3 regions of the Pseudoalteromonas sp. S3178 genome follow, and region 1 is predicted to be linked to each of the others. Evidence: predicted binding sites of a transcription regulator. Region 1 holds the regulator's gene; each other region holds the start of a gene.
The links. The regulator MetJ, encoded in region 1, represses methionine synthesis genes. The targets are predictions, from matches to a motif close to TAGACGTCTAGACGTCTA.
Positions count from the first base shown of each region.

Region 2: the regulator MetJ is predicted to act here: its motif matches at 1,415-1,432, upstream of CWC11_RS01095 (homoserine O-succinyltransferase).
Region 3: the regulator MetJ is predicted to act here: its motif matches at 1,345-1,362, upstream of metK (methionine adenosyltransferase).

Region 1 covers NZ_PNCW01000030.1:123,579-125,858, forward strand. The annotation lists gene metB (cystathionine gamma-synthase) at 1-862, opposite strand, end outside; gene metJ (met regulon transcriptional regulator MetJ) at 1,131-1,451, shown strand; gene CWC11_RS09945 (malic enzyme-like NAD(P)-binding protein) at 1,516-2,280, opposite strand, start outside.
Region 2 covers NZ_PNCW01000005.1:20,669-22,948, reverse strand. The annotation lists gene CWC11_RS01100 (homocysteine S-methyltransferase family protein) at 1-401, opposite strand, end outside; gene CWC11_RS01095 (homoserine O-succinyltransferase) at 391-1,338, opposite strand; gene CWC11_RS01090 (porin family protein) at 1,553-2,200, opposite strand.
Region 3 covers NZ_PNCW01000039.1:11,930-14,209, forward strand. The annotation lists gene metK (methionine adenosyltransferase) at 92-1,243, opposite strand; gene tkt (transketolase) at 1,548-2,280, shown strand, end outside.

The DNA.
Region 1 (2,280 bases):
ATGCATGTTGAGGGTGCGACTCAAGTCCTGGGTAGTAAACTTGGCTCACAAATTCAGAGCTTTCAAGGTACTTGGCAATTGCAAGTGCGTTTTCTTGATGCTGTCTTAAACGTACATTTAAAGTACGCAAGCCACGAAGCGTTAAATAGCTATCAAATGGTGCACCTGTAATACCAATGTTATTTGCCCACCAAGCTAACTCATCACCAAGCTCTTGTGTTGCAGCTATCACAGCGCCGCCCACAACATCAGAATGACCATTGATATATTTAGTCGTCGAGTGAACAACAATATCTACACCAAATTTAATTGGGTTTTGCAGCGCAGGTGATAAAAACGTGTTATCTGCAGCAACAAGTGCCCCGCACTGCTTAGCTATATCAGTCACTGCTTTAATATCTGTTAAGCGCAGTACTGGGTTACTTGGTGTTTCAATCCATATTAATTTAGGTTTTATTGCTAAAATTTTATCTAAGTTTTCTTGCTTGGTTAAATCTAAAACTTCAAGCTTTAGTAATCCGCGTTTTTGCAAAGACGTAAATAAACGGTAGCTTCCACCATAACAATCATGTGGAATAACCAGTGTATCGTCATTATTTAATAACTGAGTCGCTAAATGCACGGCAGCCATGCCTGTGGCAGTAATAATACCGCGCGCACCACCTTCAAGTTCAGCCAATGTTTCAGCTAAGATATCGCGATTGGGATTACCGCTGCGCCCATAATCGTACTGACGCTTAGTATCAAAGTCGGCAAACGAATACGTAGTCGATAAATAAATTGGCGGAACTACAGCGCCATGGTGTTTATCTGCATCTACGCCATTACGTACTGCAATAGTCGCTTTGTTTTTTTCGCTCATATTCGTCACCTGATTAATTTGGATGTTTAGACGTCCAAAAGAGTAAGTTATCCATTTTGATAAGTCAAAGCTTTTAAAGCTCTAGATGGCTAAAAATAACTAACTTATAAAACTTGAATGGGGCTATATTTACAATTACAGCCGGCTTATTAAGATAGATTGGTATCTATTATTTGACTATCTTTTTTAAATCGATAGAATTTCACGCATATTTACACGCTTTTTACGCCGTGTGAGAAATTAATAATCTGAGGCAACGATACATCTTATGGCTAAATGGAATGGTGAGTATATTCACCCATACGCAGAACACGGGAAAAAATCAGAGCAAGTTAAAAAGATCACCGTTTCGATCCCGCTAAATGTATTAAAAGTTTTAACGGATGAGCGCACGCGCCGTCAAATAAATAACCTTCGCCATGCAACAAACAGTGAGTTGTTATGCGAAGCGTTTTTGCATGCATTTACAGGCCAGCCATTACCAAATGACGATGACTTACGTAAAGACAACGCAGAAAAAGTACCTGAAGAAGTTAAAAAGATAATGCAAGAAATGGGTTTAGAAGTGCCTATTTTAAACGAAGAATAAATCGTTACCTTTTTAATCAAAAACCTCAGCAATTGCTGAGGTTTTTTTGTTTTAGCATATACCTTTAAGCCATGTAATTTTCAGGTAAGTCAATTTGCGCAACACCCGATTCTACCGCAGCTACAGCTACAGCTTTAGCTATACGAGGTAGTAGGCGCGGATCCATTGGCTTAGGAATAATGTACTGTGCACCAAATTCAAGCTTATCAACGCCCGCAGCTTTTAATACTTCTGCTGGTACTGGCTCTTTAGCAATACTACGAATAGCTTCTACCGCAGCAATTTTCATTTCATCGTTAATAGCGCTTGCGCGTACATCTAGTGCACCACGAAAAATAAACGGAAAACATAAAACGTTGTTAACTTGGTTAGGGTAGTCAGAGCGCCCCGTAGCCATAATTAAGTCGTTGCGTGCACCATGAGCAAGTGCAGGATCGATCTCAGGATCTGGGTTTGAACATGCAAACACCACAGGTTTTTCTGCCATTAGCTTTAGATCTTCAGCTGCTAGCAAGTTAGGGCCAGAAACGCCTACAAATACGTCAGCGTCTGCAATTACATCTTGTAAAGTACGCTTATCGGTATTGTTAGCAAACAGCTGCTTGTATTCGTTTAAGTCATCACGACGTGTATGAATAACACCCTTACGATCCAACATATAAATATGCTCGCGAAGTGCGCCACACTTAATGAGCAGCTCCATACACGCCACGGCAGCAGCGCCTGCACCTAAACATACAATAATCGCATCTTCAATTGACTTACCCTGCACTTCTAGCGCGTTTAGCATGCCAGCAGCAGTTACAATAGCAGTACCGTGCTGATCATC
Region 2 (2,280 bases), on a different contig from region 1:
TAGCGTGGTTTTTCTGGATTTTTAGTGGTGAACTCGTCACATATTGAGCGTGCGAGTTTTGCCGACTCTAAGTTTACCTCACGGCTTATACTTGCCATGTCGTAATCTTCCATCGAAATGGTGGTTGAGTTAAAAGTATTGGTTTCAATAATATCTGCACCGGCGACTAAAAAGCTGCGGTGTATATCGGCAATTAACTCGGGCTTGGTAAGGCTTAATAAATCGTTATTGCCTTTTATTAGCACGTGCCAGTCTTTAAAGCGCTCACCTCGGTAGTCTTCTTCTTCGAGCTTGTGAGTTTGGATCATGGTGCCCATTGCACCATCTAAAATTAAAATACGCTGTTTTAGCGCAGCGCTTAATTCGCTTTGCTTATTTTTGTTTGGCACGTTATTCGGCATAGTTGTTAGTCCTCACATCTTGGCTAACTAAATTAATATCATAAGGTGTAGTTTGGTACACGTAGTAATTTAACCAGTTCGAAAAAAGCAAAAAGGCATGGCTTTGCCACGTTTTTGACGGCTTTTTACTTGCATCGTTATTTGGGAAATAGTTTTCGGGTTTTGGTGCGTCTGGGCTTTTTTGTAAATCGCGTTCGTACTCTGCTTTTAATGTGTCGGCATCGTATTCTGGGTGGCCGGTTATAAACACTTGGCTGCCCGACTTATTTTTCATTAAGTAGGCGCCTACTTTTTCAGAGCCTGCCAATACCACTATATCGTCGCAGGCATTAATTTTATTTATATCAATGTGGCCATAACGTGAGTGCGGCACTAAAAAGGTGTCGTCGAAGCCACGAGTTAATGCACCGTGATCAAAATAACACTGGTGGGTAAACACGCCACATAGTTTATCTTCTTTCAAATCACGCTTTAAATTGTAACGATGATACAGCGCGGCATGCGCCGCCCAGCACGAAAACAACGTAGAGGTAACGTGCTGCTCTGCCCAATCAATAATAACTTTTAGTTCGTCCCAGTAGGCTACATCGTCGTATTCTAGGTGTGCTAGTGGCGCGCCAGTTACTAATAAGGCATCGTAGTTATTATCTTTTACTTCTGAAAAATAACGGTAAAAAGTATCTAGATGTTCTTCAGAATTGCTACTGCTGCGGTGCGTATCTAAGCGCAATAGCTCTACATTTACTTGCAAAGGCGAATTTGCAAGCAAACGAATAAACTGTACTTCGGTTTCTACTTTATTAGGCATTAAATTTAAAATAGCCAAACGCATTGGACGTATTTCTTGCGTTTTCGCACGACTTTTTGGCATTACAAACACGTTTTCTTCGCGTAAACGGGCAATAGCCGGTAGTTCGTCTTTAACTGTAATTGGCATCTTCTAAGCTCCTGCTCATAAAAACCGAGAATTAATACGCTCTCATTATGAACAGAACGCCAAAAATATCAACCTCTAGATGTATAGATGTCTAAATGAAATTTATTCATGATTTTCTAAGAATTACTAAAATGAGGGGGGAATGCATTTATATTGAAGTACTTTGTTTAAGTGTATTAAGGTAGCGCTACTAAAACCAGTAGCGCTATTTCAATTAAAAACGATAATTTACAGATAAATTAAGAGCGTAAATATCGCCTTCATCTGTATCAAAATATTGGTATTCAGCGCTAACTTGCCAGCGTTGAGTTAACCTATAGTCAATCCCAGTACCATACGTTACACCGCCTTCGTCATAATTTTGCTCAGTGATTAACGTAGAATTTGTATCTGAGCCAGTTATTGATTCTGCAAGGTTTCTTATTTCACCTTCATTGTAACTTAATTTATTTCTGCCATAGCCACCAAATAAAAACACGTCAGCTCGAGATGAAATTGGGTAATTAGCTTTTACAAATATACTTGTTTGCAAATCAAGGCTTGAATCAATTTGGCTCTGAATGGGTTCTGAGGTAAGCGAACCGTCCTGCGGGTTTTGAGTATAAACAATTCCGTTTAAAGGGGTTGATTCATCATTTAATCCAAATCCTACACGCCCTTCTAATGCAAAGTATCGCGAAAACTGATATCCAAATCGGCCGTAGAGCGTTGTAAACTGTATGCTATCACTCTCGTATACATCAATTTGCGTAGACCCTATCCCTACTCCTTGGTAATAGCCATTTACGTGGAGTATGTCTGCTTGGCTCGAAAATGAGTATAAACCCAAAAGTAATGCCCCTAACTTTGTAACTGTTTTCATGTTCATTCCTTTAAACCTTTGTAATATTTAATTATGCGATGTTTTACAACGACTATGAGTGTTCTGCCTGTAAAATTTGC
Region 3 (2,280 bases), on a different contig from region 1:
TTTTGCAGATGCTCTATAAACAATATAGTTAAACGTTAGATATAAAAACGGCCCTAAAAAGGGCCGTTTATATTTTTTGTACTGTGTTGGCTTAAAGGCCAGCAGCTGCGCGAAGTGCGTCTGCTTTATCTGTACGTTCCCAGGGGAATTCGTCGCGACCAAAGTGACCGTAAGCCGCTGTAGGAAGGTAGATAGGGCGCTCTAAATCAAGCATTTGAATTAAGCCGTAAGGGCGTAGGTCAAAGTGTTCACGAATAAGCTCGATTAAACGGCTTTCTTCTAACTTGCTTGTACCAAATGTTTCAACGCTGATAGAGGTAGGCTCTGCAACACCGATTGCGTAAGATACTTGTAATTCACACTTATCGGCAAGGCCAGCAGCCACTACGTTTTTAGCAACGTAACGTGCAGCGTAAGCAGCTGAGCGGTCAACTTTTGATGGATCTTTACCAGAGAAAGCACCACCACCATGACGCGCCATACCACCGTATGTATCAACAATGATTTTACGACCTGTTAAACCACAATCGCCCATAGGTCCGCCAATTACAAAACGACCCGTTGGGTTAATGAAAAATTTAGTCGCGCTTGTAATAAGCTCTGCAGGAAGTACCGGCTTGATGATAGTTTCCATCACCGCTTCTACTAAATCTTTTTGTGAAATGTCTTCGCTGTGCTGAGTAGAAAGTACTACAGCATCAATACCTACTGGCTTACCGTTTTCGTATGCAAATGTAACTTGAGATTTTGCATCTGGGCGTAACCAGTTAAGCTCACCGCTTTTACGTACTTGCGCTTGGCGCTGTACTAAACGGTGTGAGTAAGTAATTGGAGCTGGCATGAGTACTTCTGTTTCGTTACATGCGTAACCAAACATTAAGCCTTGATCGCCTGCGCCTTGTTCTTCTGGGCTAGTACGGTCAACACCTTGGTTAATGTCAGGAGACTGTTTACCAATAGTGTTTAAAATTGCACACGAGTCTGCATCGAAACCCATGTCTGAATGTGTGTAGCCAATTTCACGTACTGTTTTACGTGTAATTTCTTCAATATCAACCCATGCGCTAGTAGTGATTTCACCACCAACCATAACCATACCGGTTTTTACGTAAGTTTCGCACGCAACACGGGCATGAGAGTCTTGCTCTAGGATAGCATCAAGTACCGCATCAGAGATTTGATCGGCGATTTTATCCGGATGACCTTCAGAAACAGATTCAGAAGTAAATAAATGTTTTGCCATTGTATTTCTGCTCACAAATATTGCGCTTCACAAACGTCGGTATTAGCGCTAAAAAATTAAGGGGCGTATTTTATCTAAAACAAAACTGCTTGCATAGTGTTTTTACGCCTAGACGTCTAAATAAAATGAGTAATAACTTTTCGGTCTTAAAAAATATTCATAATGCCCCATTTTTATGGGGTTTTTAATTGCACACTGCACCCACAATAAGTAAGAATGGTTGCCATAACAGCTCTTAAGATATTTAAGAGCATTAATGAACACATAAATACCCGCGCAAATACACATAAAGGTAGGAGAATTCATGCCATCTCGCAAAGAACTTGCAAATGCTATTCGCGTCTTGTCAATGGACGCAGTACAAAAGGCCAAATCTGGTCACCCTGGAGCCCCTATGGGCATGGCCGATATCGCTGAAGTATTATGGCGCGATTATCTAAAACATAATCCAACTAATCCAGAGTGGGCTGACCGTGACAGATTTATTCTTTCAAACGGCCACGGTTCAATGCTTATCTATTCTCTATTGCACCTAACTGGTTACGACTTACCACTGGACGAAATTAAAAACTTCCGTCAAATGCATTCTAAAACGCCAGGTCACCCTGAATACGGTTATGCACCAGGAATCGAAACTACTACGGGTCCATTAGGGCAAGGGATCACAAATGCCGTAGGTATGGCGATTGCTGAAAAAGCACTTGCTGCACAGTTTAACCGCGAAGGTCACGATATTGTTGATCACTTTACCTATGCATTTTTAGGCGACGGTTGCCTAATGGAAGGTATTTCTCATGAAGCGGGTTCACTTGCTGGCACATTAGGCCTAGGTAAACTTGTTGCGTTTTGGGATGACAACGGCATTTCAATCGATGGTGAAGTAGAAGGTTGGTTTACAGATGATACGCCGGCTCGCTTTAAAGCATACGGTTGGCATGTAATAAGTGGCGTTGATGGCCACGACAGCGATGCTGTTAGTGCTGCAATAGCAGAGGCTAAAAGTGTTACCGACAAACCATCACTAATTTGTTGTAAAA